4 regions of the Paenibacillus lacisediminis genome follow, and region 3 is predicted to be linked to each of the others. Evidence: riboswitches for the same ligand, from Rfam matches in the RefSeq annotation. Region 3 holds a riboswitch; each other region holds the start of a gene.
What was found. A riboswitch is a leader RNA that binds a small molecule or an ion and turns the genes downstream of it on or off. The one in region 3 is predicted to bind cyclic di-GMP.
Positions count from the first base shown of each region.

Region 1: it holds a riboswitch for cyclic di-GMP, as region 3 does, so the genes downstream of both, ACLD72_RS18430 (chemotaxis protein CheW) here and ACLD72_RS11945 (methyl-accepting chemotaxis protein) in region 3, are expected to answer to the same signal.
Region 2: it holds a riboswitch for cyclic di-GMP, as region 3 does, so the genes downstream of both, ACLD72_RS21520 (amino acid adenylation domain-containing protein) here and ACLD72_RS11945 (methyl-accepting chemotaxis protein) in region 3, are expected to answer to the same signal.
Region 4: it holds a riboswitch for cyclic di-GMP, as region 3 does, so the genes downstream of both, ACLD72_RS17905 (polysaccharide deacetylase family protein) here and ACLD72_RS11945 (methyl-accepting chemotaxis protein) in region 3, are expected to answer to the same signal.

Region 1 is NZ_JBKIAX020000009.1:148,906-154,242, forward strand. Features, by position in the region: gene ACLD72_RS18425 (chemotaxis protein CheW) at 1-416, opposite strand, end outside; gene ACLD72_RS18430 (chemotaxis protein CheW) at 452-2,638, opposite strand; cyclic di-GMP riboswitch class I at 2,774-2,862, opposite strand; gene ACLD72_RS18435 (WIAG-tail domain) at 3,122-5,337, opposite strand, start outside.
Region 2 is NZ_JBKIAX020000012.1:47,380-52,716, reverse strand. Features, by position in the region: gene ACLD72_RS21540 (winged helix-turn-helix transcriptional regulator) at 97-483, shown strand; partial or broken gene ACLD72_RS21535 (NAD(P)H-dependent oxidoreductase) at 752-1,184, opposite strand; gene ACLD72_RS21530 (hypothetical protein) at 1,401-1,826, shown strand; gene ACLD72_RS21525 (aldo/keto reductase) at 2,177-3,166, shown strand; cyclic di-GMP riboswitch class I at 3,383-3,472, shown strand; gene ACLD72_RS21520 (amino acid adenylation domain-containing protein) at 3,588-5,337, shown strand, end outside.
Region 3 is NZ_JBKIAX020000005.1:169,346-174,682, forward strand. Features, by position in the region: gene ACLD72_RS11940 (GAF domain-containing protein) at 1-175, opposite strand, end outside; gene ACLD72_RS11945 (methyl-accepting chemotaxis protein) at 193-1,458, opposite strand; cyclic di-GMP riboswitch class I at 1,664-1,753, opposite strand; gene ACLD72_RS11950 (M42 family metallopeptidase) at 2,386-3,459, opposite strand; gene spoVAC (stage V sporulation protein AC) at 3,939-4,439, shown strand; gene spoVAD (stage V sporulation protein AD) at 4,439-5,337, shown strand, end outside.
Region 4 is NZ_JBKIAX020000008.1:313,018-318,354, reverse strand. Features, by position in the region: gene ACLD72_RS17915 (glycosyltransferase family 2 protein) at 1-648, opposite strand, end outside; gene ACLD72_RS17910 (nucleotide sugar dehydrogenase) at 676-1,998, opposite strand; gene ACLD72_RS17905 (polysaccharide deacetylase family protein) at 2,059-3,555, opposite strand; cyclic di-GMP riboswitch class I at 3,627-3,716, opposite strand; gene ACLD72_RS17900 (NCS2 family permease) at 3,919-5,289, opposite strand.

The sequences.
Region 1 (5,337 bases), on a different contig from region 3:
ACTTTCCCCACCCCTTTGATAAAACCTTGCTGGTTGCCGTTTTTGATTTCCGGCGGAGGAACGATATCCTCTTCCGCAATCGTTACGACCTCGGCGACGCTGTCGACGATCAGCCCGATCGAAATGTCCTTCATATCCACGACAATGATGCAGGTCCGGTCGTTATACTCCCGGAACGGCTTTTTGAAGCGCAGCCTCACGTCCATGACCGGAATGATTTTGCCCCGCAAATTGATGATGCCGCGGATATGCTCCGGCAGCTCCGGCACCTCGGTAATCGCCTGGATGCCGATGATTTCGGTGACGTATTTGATTTCGATGCCGTAAACGTCGCTCCCGATCATAAACGTGAGAAACTTCCCTTTCTGCGTGTCGTCGTCCTGCTCCAGCGGCAGGCTTGCCTCTTGATTCGCCATGTCTCGTTCTCCTTTGCTTGGATGTCCTATGATGCCTACGCCTTGACGAGTCCCCCGACATCGAGGATCAGGCTGATGCTTCCGTCCCCGAGCATCGTGCAGCCGGCCAAGCCCCCGATGTTCCGGATTTTGCGGATATACGCCGGCAAGCTCTTGACCACAACCTGCTGCTGCCCGATCAATTCATCGGCAAAAATGCAAAACGGAGTGCCGTCCTGTTCCACCATGATCAAAATGCCGTCTTCCATCGCGGTAATCTCAGTCTTGACCTTATACCGTTCGTAAAGGCGCAGTACGCCGTAGCACTGCCCGCGCACCATGACCATTTCGTTGCCGTCGGGATCGGTGACCACGCTGCCGGGGGCGGCGCGGAACGATTCCTTGATCGCCGTCGTCGGGATCGTATATCTCGCCATCCCCACCTTCACGTTCATGCCGTCGATAATCGCCAGGGTCAGCGGAATGCGGATCGTAATCGTTGTTCCTTCACCCGCCGCGCTGTCCACCGACACATTGCCGCCGACGCTTTCGATATTACGCATCACGACATCCATGCCGACCCCGCGCCCGCTGAATTCGGTAATGACCTCTTTCGTGGAGAAGCCGGGCAGAAAGATCAAATTGTAAATCTCGCGATCGCTCATCTCCGACTCGTCCTTGAACAGCATTTGCCGCTCGCGGGCGCGCTGCAAAATTTTCGCTTTGTTCAGCCCCCGGCCGTCGTCGCGTACGATGATGAACACCTCACTCCCGACGTTTTTCGCTTCAAGGGTCAGCGTCGCGGATTCCTCCTTGCCAGCCTTTATGCGTTCCCCTGGAGTCTCGATACCGTGGTCTATCGCGTTTCGCACAAGGTGCATGATCGGATCGGAGATATGCTCGATGATGTTTTTGTCCACTTCCGTATCCTCGCCAAGCAGCTCCAGCCGGACCGACTTATCCTGTTTTTTGCACATATCCCGTACGATGCGGTTCATCTTTTGAAACGTATTAACCAGCGGTACCATGCGAATCGACATGACCTTGTCCTGGATTTCGCCGGTGATCTTCCGTAAATGCCGGGCGGCCTTCTGAAACTGTTCAAGCTCCAGTCCGGCCAATTCCGGGTTTTGCGTGACCATCGATTCGGCGATGACGAGTTCGCCGACCAGGTCCATCAACTCGTCGAGCTTGGCCAAATTCACGCTGATGAAGCTGGAGTGCTGCGAGGCATTAGCTCTGGCGTTATCCTGCATTTTGGCCTCCGGCGGCTGCGGAGTGCGGGCAGCCGCTCCCGGCACCGGGGAGGGGGCGGCGGCGCCCGGCTCGGAAGGGGAGGCTGGCGCAGGATCTGTAGAAAGCGCTGCTTCGTGCTTTGGAGAAAGTGCCGCCGTAGACTCTCCTGTACGTGCTTCCGCTTCAGGTATCGGCCGGAGCGTCTCTGCCGCGGCGGCCGTCTCAGCCTCCGGCTCGGCCCGGCTTTGTTCCGGCAAATCGATAATTTCCAAATGCTTTAAGGATGGCGCCTGCGACAGGTAAGAAGCTACCGTGTCCGCAGATTCGCCGTTCCGGAACAGGATTTGGAAGCCCTGCTCTCTAATAAGCGAGGCTGTTTCCGGATTTTCGGCAATGTCCTCGGGCCAGTAGGCGAAATGCTCGGTCATTTCCTGCAGGCTGTGAACGACTTGATATGCCCGAACATTTTCCATGTTGTAATCGTCATCGAAATAAAGAACGGCTTTTAAATGAGCGTCGGGGGCGGAAACCTCAGCGTCCTGACGTTTGCCAGTCTCGAGGTCTTCAAGAGGGGAAACAGCCGGCCCGGCATCCTGTGCGGCTTTGAGTTCCTCCAAATATCCGGTAATGCTGCTTTTGAGCGAAGATGCGTCCCCGTCGGGGGAATCGCCCTGCCTGATCTTATACAGCTCAAGCTTAATGAAATCGCCCCCCTGCAGCACCAGCTCGGACAATGCCGTGCAATCGGCCAAACGGGGCTGATGTTCGCGGATAAACGCAAACAGATCTTCCATGATGTGCGACAAAGCCGCGATGTTATCGAAATTCATCATCGTAGAGGAGCCTTTGATCGTGTGCATAATGCGGAAAATGTCGTGGATGGCGGCGGACGGAAAAGCGTTAAGCTCTTCGCATTCCAGGATGATCTGTTCCAACTGCTCGAGCAGCTGCGAATTTTCGTGAAGATAGACCTCTAATAACGGATCGCTATTCTCTTGTTCTGCCATAAACTATCTCCCCGTTTTGCATAATTCGACACTGTTTATGTTTTTTCGACAAATTCCGGGCATAAAAAAACTCCTTCTTCATAAACCTTCTAGCGAAGAAAGAGAACCCGAAGAAAGAGAGGACGCCTATCTAACTATAGAAACCCGGCTGCCGTAGCTGTTACTGGTACTTTAGGCCCGTGGCTTTGCGTCCTTGTCTTTCGGCAAGTTTGCCCTTCTAGTCTTTGCTATTTTTTAGTTGGTTTCATACTAACACGCCTGAGCAGATTGTGTAAATACTAAAAAAACAGCCGGTTTGAGCCGTGAGCAAGCCCGATTGACCGACGAAGTATGCAGCGGTTTCCGAGCCGGAATCACGGCTATCCCTTGGGTAATTCGACGCAGTTCCGGGCACCGGCAGGGATGAATCCCCGCCCGGCAGTCACGGCAAAAGCCGCCGAGTTTTGTTCGGCGGCCCTGTTTCAACCTTATCTTTTCTAGTCGCTAAAGCGTGCTTCCGATGGCAATCCACATGACGAAGCCATAGTGAATATGGCTTTCCTTCAGCCTGGAAATCGTGATGACGGCCGAATCCTGCGTTTGTTCGCTTAACGTGGCGTAAAAAGCCGAATGGTTCGTCATCGCGACGATAACAAAGTTGGGACTGGCAAACGGTTCTTCAAATTCAACCGTAATTTGCGTTTCGACCTCATCGCGCGGCAACAAAAACGCTGACATTCCAAACTGCTGTTTGGCCGGCTGGTCCAGCAGCGTCTGAACCGGAGTAAAGGCAAGGTGCTCTGCACCAACCGCACCGGTTTTCAGGTGGCGCGAGGCAACCGCTTCATCTGCAAGCTGTGCGCTGCCGACTGCCGCGTTGGCAAGATGCCCGCCTTGCACCGCTCCCCGCTGCAGATGTTCGCTGCCGACGGACTCCTCGGCCAGAATGTCGGCGTCCACAACACCGGCCTGAAGATGTACCCGATCTATCGATAATGGCTGAATGTCCTCCCCGTCGATCCCTTTTTCCGGCAGCAGCCCGCTGCGCTGCAATTCTGCCGACAAATGCCAAACATCAATCGACTCGGGGCCGATGTGGCGGGATGTGATCGCCGCTTCCTCGATATGCCGCCCTTCTACGCTCTCCTTCGCCAGATGCAGCGCCCGGACGGACTCGGGGGCCAAATGAGTGCTCTGCACTGACTCGGGGGCGAGATGCCCGCTTTGCACCGCTTCCCGCTGCAGATGCTCGCCGCCGACCGCTCCCTCGGCCAGCACCTCGTCGTCCACAGCTCCGGGCTGAAGATGCGACCGGCCTATCGACAGCGGGTGAATATCCTCCCCGTCGATTCCTTTTTCCGGCAGCAACCCATTTCGCTGCAGTTCGGCCGACAGATGCCGGACATCGATCGACTCGGGGCTGATGTGGCGCGAGGCGATCGCCGCTTCTTCGATATGCCGGCCTTCTACGCTCTCCTTTGCCAGATGCAGCGCCTGGATGGACTCGGGGGCCAAATGAGTGCTCTGCACCGACTCGGCGGCGAGATGCCCGCCTTGCACTGCTCCACGCCGCAGATGCTCACCGCCAACCGCACCCCCGGCCAGCACCTCGCCATCCACAGCTCCGGCCTGAAGATGCTCCCGGCCTATCGACAACGGGTGAATATCCTTACCCTCGATTCCGTCTTCCGGCAGCAGCCCGCTGCGCTGCAATTCAGCCGACAAATGCCAGACATCGATCGACTCGGGGCCGATGTGACGCGAGGCGATCGCCGCTTCCTCGATATGCCGCCCTTCTACGCTCTTTTTCGCCAGATGCTGCGCCTGTACGGCCTCAGCGGCCAGATGGGCGCTCTGCACCGACTCGGCGGCGAGATGCCCGCTTTGCACCGCTCCCTGCTGCAGATGCTCGCCGCCAACCGACTCCTCGGCCAGCACCTCGCCGTCCACGACTCCGGGCTGAAGATGCTCCCGGCCTATCGACAGCGGGTGAATATCCTCCCCGTCGATTCCTTTTTCCGGCAGCAACCCATTTCGCTGCAGTTCGGCCGACAGATGCCGGACATCGATCGACTCGGGGCCGATGTGGCGCGAGGCGATCGCCGCTTCCTCGATATGCCGCCCTTCCACGCTCTCTTTCGCCAGATGCTGCGCCTGTACGGCCTCTGCGGCCAGATGGGCGCTCCGCACCGACTCGGCGGCAAGGTGGCGAGATGCGATCGCCGCTTCCTCGATATGCCGCCCTTCTACGCTCTCTTTCGCCAGATGCTGCGCCTGTACGGCCTCTGCGGCCAGATGGGCGCTCCGCACCGACTCGGCGGTGAGATGCCCGCTTTGCACCGCTCCCTGCTGCAGATGCTCGCCGCCAACCGACTCCTCGGCCAGCACGTCGCCGTCCACGGCTCCGGACTGAAGATGCGACCGGTCTATCGATAAGGGGTGAATATCCTCCCCGTCGATCCCTTTGTCCGGCAGCAGCCCGTTTCTGCGTAATTCGGCCGACAGGTGCGCACTCTCGATCACTGCGGGCGCAAGATGACGCGAGGCGATCGCCGCTTCCCCGATATGCCGCCCCTCTACGCTAGCCTCCGCCAGATGCTGCGACCGGACGGCTTCAGCGGCCAGATGAGCGCCCTGCACCGACTCCTCGGCAAGGTGGCGCGAGGCGATCGCCGCCTCCTCAATATGCCGCCCCTCTATACTGGCCTCTGCCAGATGCT
Region 2 (5,337 bases), on a different contig from region 3:
GGGCTAGGATCGCTTGGCGTACAAACCGAACATCCACCGCGTTAACATCAAAGGCGAAGCTAGAGCGGAAGCTTAACCTGAAGGAGAGTGTAATTGATGCGCGAAACCTGCGTTCCATCCGGCGTGGCGCTAAAAGACACCGGCTTTGGATACACGTTGTCCGTAATAGGCGGTAAATATAAAATGATCATCCTGTACTGGCTGGCCGAAAACAAGGTCATGCGGCATAACGAACTGAAACGAAGTATCGGGAACATTCCCTTTAAAACGCTGAGCGTTATGCTAAAAGAGATGGAGGCCGACGGCCTGATCCAGCGCGAGGATTTTCCCCAAGTGCCGCCTAAAGTTGAATATTCCTTAACCGAACGCGGTCATTCTCTCCTCCCGCTGTTAAATATGATGTGCGAATGGGGGGAGGAGAACAGCTTGAACGGCTTTCCGGCTGCTGGAACGACGAACGTGTCGGTTGGGCCTGCAAAATAGCGGAACTTTATGTACTTATGATCCGGAGCCAGGCGTGTTCATCCTCATTAGCGGCATTTTTGGTCCTTATTTTCCTGTGAATGGCCCAGAACGCGGGCATTCCCTGGCGATGGGGGAAAATAGCGACATAAAATGTCTCTATTGCGCTCAAAATGGATGATATCGTCGAAATAGCGACATTTTTTGTCCTTATGTTTTTCGCTGGCCCGTATAGAGGGTGAAAATTCTAAACAAGACCGCCGGTACGAACTTCCCCGGTGGTCTTTTCTCATAGGCCATCGATGAAATTCAGGTAGTCGCGCGCGCTTTTTTCCAACTCGTCTACCTGCGTTACATTTTCTGCACCGGGCTCATTTCCGCCGGGTTCATTTTCTTTGCCATAGTATGCAAAAAACGAACGATAGTCCGCGCTGCAGTATAGGAAGGTCGTTTCAAATGGAGTTAGTAATTGCTCAAGGGTGTAACGATATCTCCCCTCTTTACTGTAATCTTCCTTTCTGATTCCGGCGGACACAGCTAAGGCAATTTTGCGATTCGATGAGCTGTTGTTCTTTTTTCGGTTCAATGTTCCCGTCAGGGTATGCCTTATACAATTCGTGTACGGTATATTTCTCCGGGGATTTGCGGAGTTCTTCTGCCCATCGCTTATTGATGACGGATTCTTCCATGTTGGGATGGGTTACGATAACAAGAGTTCTCAAAGCTTTGTCCTCCTTAAGGATGATTTATTTTTTGAGTATAATGGGGACGCTGTAAATATGTAAGTATGCACTTTTAGTACAGCAACTTACCAAAAGGTGAGTGTTGATGGGCTCCGGTTTCTGGATTGAACTATATTTTGTGCGAGGAAATTTTGTATAATAAAGAGCAGTATGTTTATTACATATCTTATTTTGAAAACTTGGGAGATTGAGAGCATGAAAAAATTAAAAGTTCCTGCATTATTTCTCACAGCAGCTATGTTGTTTCTTACTTTCGTGGCGTCAGCATCTGCTATTAAGGATACGGATGATCAGGTTGCAAGTGATCCGACGGATGTAATTCTGATCGATGGTGTTCGTCAATCGGGCGGCAGCGGGTATACCCGCTCGTTTACAACCGTACCGGAATACGGTAAAAACATGGAGGTTTGGGTGAAAAACAACTCCGCTTCATCCGTTTACTTAGAAATCAGCCGCAATGGGGTCGAGTTGCTATCTGATTATGAATTAGGGCCGGGTAAACAACAAACGGTAAGTTATCAAGAGCTCGCTGCCGACGGCTTAAGCGGAGATTGGAAGATTTACACTTATAATAGAACTGGGGCCAAATACGATCTAAGCGTTAATGCAAGACAGTTTTAACTGAGCTTTATTTCAACAAGGAGGAGCTTGGTTTGGATATTTTGAAGACGAATGGTTTTATTGTTGACTTGGACAAGTTGGAATTAAGATTGCCTGAAAGGGCGGATTGATTGTTTCTAAAACGAAAAGCCGGTGCGCGACTTGGTTGCGCACCGGCTTTTCGCAGTTCGCTCAGCAGGGTTCCCATCTCTAGGGTGAAAAGTCCCGAACGGGGGCTGGCGAGCACCTATCGTTGTCTCGGAGTATACAAATGTCAAGTAAAACCAGGAAGGAATAACAGGTTTTACTATATAATTAAACAAGCAGGAAATTATTTGAATGTAAACTTTTTTTTGGAAGGGCTGATAACGATGACAGATTCACTGCGGTTGCGCAAGCTGGGCAACTCCGATTTAATGCTGTCGCCGCTTGGACTTGGCTGCTGGCAGTTCAGCAACGGAAAGGGAGTGGTTGGCAAATTTTGGCCGGCGCTAAGCAAGGAGGAAATGCGGCAAATCATACAGACCAGCTTGGAAGGCGGGATCAATTGGTTTGATACCGCCGAAGCATATGGTGGGGGACAGTCTGAAGAACTGCTGGCCGGCGCGCTCGGGGAGCTCGGCGGGCCGCTCGCGCAGCAGGCGCATATCGCTACGAAATGGTGGCCGGCCTTGCGTACCGCAAGCAGCATTCCCGCGACGATTGATGAACGCATCCGCCGGCTGCATCAGCGGACGATTCACCTTTACCAGGTGCATTCGCCTTATTCCTTTTCATCGGTCGGCGCCGTGATGAGGGCAATGGCTAAATTAGCCGAGGTGGGAAAAATTAAGCATGTGGGTGTCAGCAACTTTTCCGCGGCACAAATGCGGGAAGCCGATCAGGTCCTGCGAGAGCATGGTCTTCGCCTGGCTTCAAATCAGGTGAAATATAGTCTTCTCGACCGGAGAATCGAACAGAACGGAATTCTGGATACGGCCAAAGAGCTCGGTGTGGCGATCATTGCTTACTCTCCGCTGGAGCAGGGGATCTTAAGCGGGAAATTCCACGAAAATCCGTCTCTGGTCAAGGAGATCACGGGTCCGCGCAAGTGGACTGCAGCGTTTAGGGAATCGGGCCTGCAAAGATCAAGACCGCTGATTGAGACACTTGCCCAGTTGGCTCAGCAGTATGACGTATCGCCAACGCAGATTGCCTTGAATTGGTTGATTAACGCTCACGGAGAAAACGTATTTGCGATTCCAGGGGCATCAAAAGTGCATCATGCTTTAGGAAATGCGAAGGCGATGCGGTTTACTTTGACGGCTGGTGAGCTTGAGCAGGTTAGTCATGTTTCCAAACAGGTGCTGAAAATGAAATAACCTGAGAAAAATAGTTTTCCGGTACGTTTGACCGAGATTAAATAGAAAAAAGTAGAAAAAGGTAGAAAAAAGTAGAAAAATACTTGTAAAACTAGTTCTAATAGGGTATTTTAGGAAATGAAAATAGTTTTAGGGATGTGAGGGGGTTGTAGGTAATATAGCTTAGAAGTATCCAATCGGCACACGCTCAAAAATGAATAGCAATTTACTTATTTTCCCGTTTAATCGTAAACACCTCGAAAGTGGTGGACACAAAGCCATGGGTCTAAAGTTGTGTATAACAGCCATGATTGCCAGGTTGCCGAAGGAAACAAGATGGAGTCTAAGTCTGTTCCTGTGCCTTTATACGGGGATAGGCTTTCTTTATTTTCAGCGGGAAAATCGGGAGCTTGACATGCTAAACGACAAGGGGGAATGAATGATGAAAACAAGTGCGGATCGTATCACTGAGTATCCGTTAAGCTCCTATCAGAAAGACATATGGTTCGAACAGTGTATGTACCCCGGCAAACCGATTTATAATCTAGGCGGGTATATTGAGATAAAAGGAAATCCGGATTGTTCTGTCATTAAGGAGTCTTTGCAACTATTGATCGGACAACACGATTCTCTCAGAACGCGTGTCATCGAGAAGAAAGGGGAACCCTTTTTAACCATTCAGCCGGACGTTAAATATGAGGTTCCCGTTCATGATTTTTCGCTCAAGGAAAATCCAAACGCTTATTGCATGCATTGGATGAAAACGGAATTTCTCAAACCATTTCAACCGGAAGACGATTATTTTCAGTTTGCTATTTTGAAAGGCGGCTCGAATACATATTTTATTTTGCTGAAAGTGTATCATCTCGTGATCGATGGCTGGGGATTTGCTCTTCTCGTCAGTGAACTCATTGACAATTACAACGAATTGGTGCAAGGAACCGGTGAATTAAGCAGGACAGTTTATTCCTATACCGATTTCATTGCCGATAATCAAAATTATTTGCATTCTCCGGCCTTTATCAAAGACAGGGAGTTCTGGCAGAACAAATACCAAACCGTTCCGGAACCTCTCTTGAGCGAAGGGGCGAACAACGCCGAGGGAGACGCCGATACTGTTTGGAGCGATCGGCGCACTTTAACGATAAACAAGGCGTTATACGAGCGCATGGTGGAGTTTTGCAAAGCGGAAGGATGCTCATCGTTTCACTATTTTTTAGGCATCCTGTTTCTTTATTTCAGCCGGGTTTGCCAGCGGGACGAAATGGTGATCGGGGTCCCGGTTTTCAATCGGAGCAAAGTGCAATATAAGCGGACTCTTGGGCATTTCGCCAATGTGCTTCCGCTGCGGATCAGCCCAGGGCAGGATGTAAGCTTCAAAGAGTTGATGAAGCTGATCAAACGTGAGCTTATGCAATGCTACCGGCATCAAAAAATGTCTTTCGGCGAAATCTACAGGGCCGTTTACGAAAATAACCGTGAGAAAGGCAATCTGTTTGATATCTCGCTTTCTTTCGAAGAACAGGAAATGAGAAAAACCTTTACCGGGACGGCAACCCGGAGTGTAAGCATGACGCATCATCATGAACGGAATGCGCTTACCCTGCTGATATGGGGGCAGGAAGGTGAAGCCGACGTAACCGTAAATTTTGACTATCGGATACAGGCTTTTGAGAAATTCATCCCCATTGAGAACGTCATTCGCCACTTTGAATATTTATTTGCTCAGGCGTTGGACCAAAGTGATGCTCTTATTTCGCAAATTGAAATCGTGCCGGAGCAAGAACGCCGGGTGCTGCTTGGCGATTTCAACCGCACGGAGACGGAATACGCGAAGGAGCAAACGATCCACGGGCTGTTTGAAAAACGGGCGGAACAAAGGTCTGATCATCCGGCCCTAGTCTTCGGCGGGCAAACCCTGACCTACCGGGAACTGAACGAACGGGCGAACCGGCTGGCGAAAGCGCTCCGGGAGCGGGGCGTGAAGCCGGACGATATCGTCGCCATCATGGCGGAGCGCTCCATGGACATGGTCATCGGCATTTTGGGCACGCTGAAGGCCGGGGGCGCTTACCTGCCGATAGACCCGAATTACCCGGAGGAACGGATTCAGTACATGTTGGAGGACAGCGGGGCTTCGATTTTGCTGACCCCTCAGCATCTGCGGGACAAGCTTAGCGCCTATCGGGGGC
Region 3 (5,337 bases):
GTTCGATATAGACCGGATTTTGCGCATGTACGCTTTTCCAGCGCTCTACGCCAAGGTGATCCGTTTTCGTTTTCAACACCGGATTCAAGCGGCCTTCCCTGATTTCGTGATAGGCGATATCGGCCACGCCGGTCAGGCGCTCCAGCGCATCAAACAGCAAAGCTAATCGCTCCATGCCCATCCTCCTCGCCGCTAGATTGAATATCTGTTTAATAGGGACTTCAGTTTATCCGCTTCCGTCTCAAGCTGCTTGGAAGATTCGAGCGTTTCTTCCATGGCGGTCAACTGTTCTTCCGAGCAAGCCATGATCTCTTTGGTCCCGGCCAGATTGACCTCGGTAATCTCGAGCGTTTGTTTTACGGAGTCCATGATTTGTTCCGTGCTTGCGCTGATCTGCTGCGTAACCGCGGAAACCTCCTGAACTCGGGTGGACACTTGCTCGGCCAAATGCACGATTTGCTGGAAGGAGTCGCCGGCAGAGGTAACGAGGATGCTTCCGGTCTCGACCTCGGTCATGACCCGTTTCATCGCTTCGATCGATTGATCGGAGCCTGTTCGGATATGTCCGGCCATCTCGGCGATATCCTTGGCCGATGCCGCTGACTGCTCGGCAAGCTTGCGGATTTCGCCTGCAACCACCGCGAATCCTCTGCCGTATTCGCCCGCTCTTGCGGCCTCGATAGCCGCGTTGAGCGCCAGCAGATTGATTTGGCTGGAGATTTCCGAGATCAGCAGAGTGACTTTGTCGATTTCCTCCGTTCGCTCGCCGAGTTGGTTTACGGTTTCCGACGAAGCGACCGTGGTTTCGTAAATTTTGCTCATTTGGTCAACCAGGCGGTCGATGCCTTCATTGCCCGCATTCGCCTGAGCCGCGGCCTCAGTCGCTTCCTCCGCGACCCCTTGCGATGACAGGGCGATGTGCTCCATGCCTTTTCCGACTTCTTCCAGCATCAGGTGGTTGTTCCGCGCGCTTTCGACAAGCTGCTCGCTTCCTTCGGAAATCATTTTGATTGATTCCGTCACCCCTACAACAAGGTCGTTGCAAAACTCCATATTGCCCGTTAAATTCCGCGACGTATCGGCTACCTTGGCCGACATATCCTGCATATGCCCGGCCGCTTCCCTTAATTGGACGCCGATAAGCTTCAGGTGGCCGGCCAGCTCGCCGAACTCGTCCGTCATCTGCACGTCGCCGTCAAAAGCTAAATTGCCTTCTGCCATAGCTTTGGTCCGCTCGGCCATTTTTTGGACCGATTTGTCGAGCAGGCGGGCAATCAGCACGGCTTCCCCCGCGCTTATCAAGGCAAACAGAACCATCATCAGCACGGCGCTCCAGCCGTTCATCAGCCCAAGCAGATAGAAGACCAGAACGAGCACGATCGCCAGCACCGCAAGCGGTCCGGCAACCAGCAACAACAATTTGCGGGCTAAGCCTTTACCGAAATGTGATAATTTCAAGTTACTTACTCCTTTGCCGTCACTCTATTTCCCTTAGCAGCTGCCGTTTTCCGTGTTTCGCCGTTTTTACTTTTTGGAAGCAGGTCCCCTCCTTGCCCGTAACTTGCCGCGACGATGTAACCAGCCCCAAAGCCCAAATGAAGCCAAAAAAAAGAACTTTCGCGAAGAAAGTCCGGCGGCCAACAAGCCCAAGGTTCAGCATAAGGTTGGCATCCCGGCGGTCATGATTCCGTTAAGAATTTTAGACCCGTGGCTTTGCGTCCCTGCCTTTCGGACAGGTTTGCGATTTACATCTTATTCCTTGTATTTGTTTGTGAATGATGGGAGATTGAGGTCGCGGCGCTCCCACAAATTTAGGAATATAATACTTATATCGGAGGGCAGGTCTTGATTTTTCATAAAATTTTTCGGTAAATTCAAAAAATTTTCAAAAATAGGGGACTAGAGGTGGGTGTCCATGGTTCTAGATGTGGAGGGAAAATATGGGATTGATGGGATAAAAGAACTATATATCCCATTTTTAGATTCGAAGCATTGATAGCTGACCTGCCATATACGGCTGGTTGTCCTCTGACGTAGAACCACCGCAACCGTGAACCCACCGCAACCCCGTAGCGGCTAACGGACCTGAGCGACCTTATTTGCCCTGAAAAGCGGAGTTTCAATTTCTAACGGACCAGAGAGCTCTTATTTGCGCGAAAATGACTAAAAAAGCGCCTTTATATGCCCAATAAGGTCTCTGGTGTCCGTTAAGTTCAAAAAGCCCGCGATTTTGCCGAAATAGCGGCACTCCGGTCCGTTAGGATGCGGCGGGGAGCTCATCGGCTTGATTAAGCGAAAATAAAGCTCGCCGGACGGATGGTCAAGTCAAACAAGAAGTTCGCCTGCCAGCCAAGCGTTAGGTAAAGCAGCGCTTCGACCGTTCTACTAGCTCTGTTCCAGGATGGTGGCCAGCGTAGTGCGGTCAAGCCCTTTGACCAGCCGGATCAGCAGCTCCTTGGCGGCCGCGTAGTCGTCGGTATGGATGATGGACGACGAGGTGTGGATGTACCGCGAGCAGATGCCGATCACGCCCGAAGGCACGCCGATGCCGCTCAAATGTACCGGGCCGGCGTCGGTTCCGCCCGTAGACACAAAATATTGGTATTTGATGCGGTGCGTGTCCGCCGTGTCCCGGATGTATTCCACCAGCCCCCGGTGCGTCAGCATCGTCGGGTCGAATACCCGCAGCAGCGCGCCTTCGCCCAGCTTGCCGAAGGCGCGTTTGTCGCCGGTCATATCGCCTGCCGCGCTGGCGTCCAGCGCAAAAAAGATGTCCGGCTGGATCAGATTGGCCGCCGTGCGGGCTCCCCGCGTGCCCAGCTCCTCCTGTACATTGGCTCCGCAGTACAACACGTTGGGCAGTTTTTCCCCATGCAAAGCTTCCAACAGCTCGATCGCCAGACCGACGCCGTACCGGTTATCCCAGGCCTTGGCCATGATTTTTTTCGGGTTGACGAGCGGCATAAATTCGCAAATCGGCAAAATTTGCTGCCCGATTTGCACGCCGGCTGCTTCCGCTTCCTCGCGGCTGTCGGCACCGATATCCAGGTACATCGATTTTAAGTCGACCGGCTTGCTGCGCTGGGCTTCATCCAGCAGGTGGGGAGGCGTCGATCCGACCACGCCGACGATTTTCCCTTTCGGCGTAATGATCTGCAGGCGCTGCGCCAATACCGCCTGGCTCCACCAACCCCCGAGCGGTTGAAAATACACCATCCCGTTATCGCTGATGCCGGTAGTGATGAAACCTACCTCGTCAAAATGCCCGGCGACCATAACCCGCGGACCCTGCTCATCGCCGCGCAGAACCCCAAACAAACTGCCAAGCCGGTCCTGAACGAACTCCTCTGTATAAAGGGATATTTTATCCTTAACGAAAGCGCGCAGCTCCCGCTCAAACCCGGGAGCTGCCGGAAATTCGGTCAGCTGTTTAAACAGCTGCTGCGTTTTTTCATTCATCTTGTTCCTCTCCTTTTTTCCTGTAAATGGCAAGATCGAACGCTCTTTACTTAGTATGAACTACCTTGTTCCGATTGTCCACGCGCCTGAAAAGGCCTGTTCTTTTGCCGCCGGGCCAAGCACCAAACCCTTAGCGATGCATATACTGCAGCAAGCAAGGGGCCAAATAAGGGAGGCAACAAAATGGAACGCCGCTCCATGGATTGGCTGTTGATCTGTCTTCTTTTTATCCTGTTGGTCATCATTCTTCTACTTCTTTTTTAAAAACAAATAGGACGCCTTGGACGCCAGTTCCGTTGACTACGCTAATCATTTTAACCCAATGCCCGGTGTCCCGAACCCGCCTAAGCGATCTTGGGCGGGTTTTGTTTTGTTTCCGCTGCGCTATGGATGATTTACCAAACATAACAAGCCGGGTACTGACAAATAATGAATATACCGTGCTTATAAGGCATGAGCAGAAAAAGGAGGGATACCGTTTGCCAACAAAAAGTAAACCGGGCGCCCGGGTAAAGCTGAACCATCTGCTGCTGACGGAAGAGGAGTACAAGCAGGTTGCCGATGGGCATAAGCCAAAGCCGAACATTTGGGGCAATTGCCTTAAAGCTTTTCTGGTCGGCGGTTTCATTTGCCTAGTCGGACAAGGTATCCAGCAGTTGTTCATGACGTTTGCCGGGATGACTTCCAGGGAAGCGAGCAGCCCGACCGTCGCCGTGCTGATTTTGATTTCCGTCATTCTCACCTCGCTTGGGGTGTACGATAAAATCGCGCAATGGGCCGGGGCAGGCACCGCTGTTCCCGTAACGGGCTTCGCCAACTCGATGTGCTCCTCCGCCATCGAATCCCGAGCGGAAGGGCTGGTGCTTGGCGTAGGGGCCAATATGTTCAAGCTGGCAGGATCGGTGGTCGTGTTTGGCGTGGTGGCCGCTTTCGTCGTAGGGATGATTTATGCGATTTTCGGTTTGGAGGGAGGCCACTGATGCTTATCGGCGCACAAACATGGGAGTTCCGATCCAAACCGGCCATCGTTGGGGCGGCCACGGTCGTGGGTCCTGAGGAAGGAGGCGGACCGCTGGGCGGTACCTTTGATTTCGTGTACGACAATTTGGAAATCGACGAGAAGACGTGGGAGAAAGCCGAACGCAAGCTGCTCGAGCATGCCTCCGCCCTGGCTCTGGTCAACGCGGGCATCGCCCGGGAAGAACTGTCCTGCTTTGTTGGCGGTGATTTGATGAATCAGATCATTTCCGCCACCTTTGCGGCCAGGGCCATCGCCGCCCCGTATCTCGGCGTCTTTGGCGCCTGCTCCACCTCCATGGAGAGTTTGGCGCTGGCCGCGCTGATTGCCGATAGCGGAGCCGGACGATACGTGATGGCCGGCACGGCGAGCCATAACTGCACGGTGGAGAAGCAGTTCCGTTATCCGACGGAATACGGCTCGCAGAAGCCGGCAACGGCCCAATATACGATAACCGGGTCGGGGTGCGCTATCGTGTCTTCTGAGGGAAAAGGACCGCGGGTCACGCATGCCACGATTGGCCGCATTCAGGACCTCGGCGTGAAAGACCCGTTTAACATGGGAGCAGCGATGGCGCCCGCGGCCGCGGATACGCTCGTTTCCCATTTCCGCGATACCGGGCGGGGACCGGAGGATTATGATTTGATCGTCACCGGGGACCTTGCGTCGGTCGGACATGCTATCGTCCAGGATATTCTGGCTAAAGACGGCGTCCGGATGGACAAAACGGAATTTAACGATTGCGGGCTGATGATCTACGACCGCGACAAACAGCCTTTCGTCATGGCCGGAGGCAGCGGCTGCGGGTGTTCTGCCGTGGTTACCTACGGTTCGATTTTGCAAAAATTAAAAAACAAGGA
Region 4 (5,337 bases), on a different contig from region 3:
GATATTGTATTTGAAATAGATGATGCTTTCGACGCGCATCAGCAAAATGATCGTCATCGCGACGAACAGCAATCCGCTCGCCGTATAAACGGAGTAACCCCAGCGCCTTTTCTGAAAGTAATTGTAAAGACTGCTTTCAAAAGCAAGCGCGGCCATCGGTTTCTCCCCGTCCGGCGTTTCACGGGTAAACCGGCGGATGACCGTCGCTTTTATTTTTACCCTAGACTCAAAACCCTCCGGCATCGTCCCCGGCGGAATGTTGAAGCGCAGCTCGAACACGTCGCCCTCTCGGCACGTTTCGGCATCGCCTGGCTCCAGCTCCACCAAAATCCCCGTTGAAGAAATATCCGCGGCCATTCCGCGTATCCCGGACTTTGCGCCCGCTTTCTTCCCCGCTTTTTTACCGTCCCCCTGGGGGAACAAGGTAACGGGGAAATCGGCCTCATAACGCAGGCTGAGCAGACGGGGCAGCTTACTGTCGGCAGCGGTACCGTCCACCTCGTCATTTAACCGGAATCCGCCTCTGCGGTCCAACGCCTTGCGGATATTCTCCGGGTCTGGGACATGGGCAAGTAATCGCCGGTCTGCCTTGGGCGTGGAGAGCACTTCAACCGGCTGTTTTTGTTGGTTCTTTTTTCTCAAGTTCATTGCCCCTTAACGTATAAGATCGGGCCTTTAAAGGCTCCAGTAGTGGTAGCCCGCCGCTTCAAAATCGCCTTTAGCAAAAACCGCCTTAACATCGACAAACACTTTGCTCTTGTCCGCCCCGAACAACTGGTCGTAATCCTCCCGGCTCATGCCGAGGAATTCGCTGTGAGGCACAGCCAGTACCACCACGTTCAAATCCCGCAAATCGGACAAATTTGCCAGCTCCAGTCCGTGCTCTTCATACACAAGCTGCGGGTCCACCCACGGATCATAGACAAGCGGCTGGATATCATATTCCTGCAATTCCTCGATAATATCCGTAACCTTCGTATTGCGAAAGTCAGGGCAGTCCTCCTTATAAGCCAGGCCCAGAATGCCTACTTTCACATCCGATAAATCTTTCCGCAGGCGCATCAGCAGCTTCACGATGCTGCGGGCGACATACTTGCCCATCCCGTCGTTGATGCGCCGTCCCGCGGAAATGATTTTCGAGTGATACCCCGCATCTTCTGCTTTATACGTTAAATAGTAAGGATCAATGCTAATGCAGTGACCGCCGACCAGCCCCGGGGTGAATTTGAGGAAATTCCATTTGGTTCCCGCCGCGGCCAACACCGCTTTCGTGTCGATCTCCATCCGGTGAAACAGCATGGAAAGTTCGTTCATAAAGGCGATGTTGATGTCGCGTTGGGCGTTTTCAATCACTTTGGCCGCCTCGGCCACACGGATGCTCTCGGCCCGGTAAACTCCCGCCTCGATCACTAGCTCGTAAACCTTCGCCACAAGGCCAAGCGTCTGCTCGTCCATGCCGGAAACGATTTTCACGATGTTCTCGAGCCGGTGAACCTGATCGCCCGGATTGATCCGTTCGGGGGAATAGCCGACTTTAAAGTCAATCCCGTATGTAAGCCCCGACTCCGCCTCAAGGATCGGTACGCACACTTCCTCGGTGACGCCGGGATAAACCGTTGACTCGTATACGACCACCGAGCCGGGGCGCAAATGTTTGCCGACCATGGCACTGGCGTTCTTGACGTAAGTGAGGTCCGGCACTTTATCATTTTGAACCGGGGTAGGTACGGCCAGAATGTAAAACGATGCCTCCCCCAGCCTTGTCTCATCCGCAGTGAAGTCAATCCCGCTCGCCCCAATCGCCTGGGCTCCCACATCGCCAGTGGGATCTTTTCCCGCCTGGTAATCGGCTATTTTCCGAGGATTCAAGTCAAATCCGATCACGTTTGCTTTCCGGGCAAATGCGACCGCCAGCGGCAAGCCGACATACCCTAGTCCAACGACAGCCAGCTTGGCCGTCCGCTTCGCAATGTTTGTGTATAACTGATCCAAATCCATAAGTTCAACTCCGTTCATTTCCCCTTGAGTATTCATAGATGCTAAGTAAGCGTCCGTTCTTTATTTCATCCCGTACAGCTCGTCCAGAAGCACAAAGGAATAACCCCGCCGCTTCAACTGGTCGATCACTTCCGGCAAAGCCTCCAGTGTATGGATACCGTCAAGCATATGCAGCAAAATAACGCTGCCGTTGGTCGTCTGATGCAGCACCCCGTTTAAAATGTACTGAGCGTCATGGTCGGAATTCCAGTCCAGGGTAGTCACATCGTACAAAGCGATCGTCTTATACCCCGTGGCCGCGATCACCTTGGCCGTTTCTTTGTTGATCTCCCCGGTTGGAGGTCTGAACAACATCGCCGGCTGCTGTTGAATCGCCTCGGTGATGACGCGGTGCGCCTTGACCACTTCCTCCTGCAGCTCATCGGGCGGTATTTGCGTAATTACGGGATGAGTGTAGGTATGATTGGCGACAAGATGGCCTTCTTCAACAATCGCTCGAGCCAGGTTCGGGTTGTTCTCCACGCCGTTCGCCCGCAGAAAAAAGGTCGCTTTAACGTCATGATCCGACAGAACTTTCAACAGACGGGTGACGGTCAAATCACTGCCCCAATCGTCAAAGGTCAGGGCAACGACCTTTTTGCCGTGCGAGTTCCATTTGGCGATATCTTTGGCGTTATAAATCAGATTATAGTCCGCCTGCTTGTAATCGGGGTTGATCCGGGCGGCATCGTATCCCGAAATCTGCTCCAGCGGCTTCCGCTCCCCTCCGTCTTGCACCAGCTTTGCGAGCGGCACCAGCTTATAGCTCACTTCGTTCGCCGCATCCGCAATATAGGAAATGGAGGATACCACCTCGGGATTCACGTCCGTATTTAGCGCAATAATGCCGCCGCGGCTAATGTACTTCCGTATGTAATCGCCGATTTCCTTGGCGCTTTGCATGTCGCTGTCTTTCGGGTTAATGTTGTAGGAAACGACAGCCTGCAGTCCGGTTTGCGCCGCCACCAGGCGGACATCGTCGCTTATGCGGGCCCCCCGGGTCCGGACAAACTGCGGCGTCTTACCTGTAGCGTCAGCAATCAATCCGTTGGTACGGTTGATTTCTTTATAGATTTCTTCATAGCTTAAGGTCGTTAAGTCGGCGCGCGTCAACGTATTGTTTTCCACCTCGTGACCACGGCTGACCAATTCCTTGACGAGATCAGGCTCCTCGGCCACCCGCATGCCCGGGACAAAAAACGTCGCCTTGATTTGGTACTTGTCCAGCTCATCCAGCAAACGCATGATCGTCTCGCGATCGCCCAACCCGTCAAACGTTAGGGAAAGTTCTTTTTTGGCTGTGTATACAAAAGACAAAGCTTTGCTCGGTTCTCCGGTATACCGGGTAATTGGCTGCTGCTGTGATGAAACGGTCTGAACACCGGAAAGGGAAGAAGTCCCATCCCCGTTGTCCGCCTGCGGATTGGCCCGGCTGCAGCCGGCCACCCAAAACGCAAGCAGGGCTATGGCGATACCGATCCGTACGGCACGGGCCCCTTGTCCTCCAAGCGATATCATGAGTTCACCTTCTTCTTGAAAGTTAATTTTTACCAATCAAAACACTGAAAATAAAAAAACCGCCATTCCTGCATGGCGGCCGGACAATCATAGCGCTGCTTGCACGCTTTAGACTCCAAACTTTGCGTCCTATCCTTTCGAATAGTTTGCCTTTAACTTCGTTTCATTTAATTATTTAAATTTATTATAATCGACTCCCGCTGGAAATCAATCCATTGTTTATGAAAAAAAGCGGATTCACAAAAAAATATTCGGGATTTTAGCCCCAGCTCCTTCCATGTCCAATTTCCTAAAAATAGAGCTAAAAAACAAGGGTGCCTGCTCCTTTCGGAGCGGACACCCTTGTTGGCCGAGATAATCCCGTTATTCGGTACCAAGGAAAATGTAGCGGGCCAGTACAAGAACCACCAGCACCCACATCAGCCAATGAATTTTGACTTTGTTTTTGCTGAACAGATTGTTGAATCCGCCCAGAATGACATAAGAGACTAAACCGGCGGCGATCCCGTTGGCGATGCTTCCGGTAAAAGGCATCAATACGATCGTCAAAAACGCCGGGAATGCATGCAAGAACTCATCCCACTCGATCGATTTGACCTGGCCGATCATCAGCACGCCGACGATAATCAGCGCCGGAGCCGTTGCCGCACTGGGCACAACACCGGCTAGCGGAGCGATGAACAGCGCCAGGAGGAACAAAATCCCCGTCGTTACCGAAGTGAGCCCGGTGCGTCCGCCTTCGGCCACACCAGCGGTGCTCTCTACATAGGAAGTGATCGTGCTGGTGCCAAGAAACGCGCCCGCGCTGACGCCAACCGCATCCACCAGCATCGCCTTGCCGATTTTTTTCTCGCCTTCTTCTTTGTTTTTCATCAAGCCGGCGCGGGTGGCCGTGCCGACCAAAGTGCCGAACGTATCAAACAATTCAACGAACGTGAATACAAAAACAATTTCAAACAGTCCCAGATGCAAAGCCGCGCCCAAATCGAGCTGGCCTACCGCAAGGTTGTCGAAAGCGGGCAGCCAGCTGGCGCCGGAAAGTCCGGAAACGTTGGTGACGCCCATCGGAATGCCGATTATGGTCGTGGCGATAATCCCGATCAACAGCGCTCCTTTGACCCGCAGCGACATCAAAATGGCAATCAAAATCAAGCCGATCAACGTTAATTGGACATCGGGGCTATGGACGAAATCGCCCAGCGTGAAGTTGATGCTGCTGCCGGGAACCGTGGCGGACGTGTCCGTTACCCCCGACAGATTGGCGCCGATCAGGTTGCTCATCTTCAAACCGAGGCTGGCCACAAACAGGCCGATGCCAACCGTGATGGCCGCCTTAATGCTCTGCGGCACGGCGACCAGCAGCAGCTGGCGCACCTTCGTCACCGTCAGAATCAGAAAAATGATACCGGAAATAAATACCGCGCCAAGCGCCGCCTGCCAAGTGATAGCCCCACCCGAGCTAAGCACCACGGTCATGAAGTAGGCGTTCAGCCCCATGCCCGGTGCCAGCGCGATCGGGATGTTGACGAACAATCCCATAAGAATCGTGATCAGCCCGGCACCAACCGTGGTGGCGAAAAATACCCCATCCACCGGAATGCCTGCTCCGCCGGGTCCCAAAAAGATCGTGTTCACAAACAAGATGTACGCCATCGTCATAAACGTGGTGATCCCTGCTATAATCTCCGTTCTTACATTCGTTCCGTGTTCCTTAAGCTTAAAGAACCGATCCATAAGAAAAATTCTCCCCCTTAAAATGAGTCGGAAAACGACAAAAAGCCC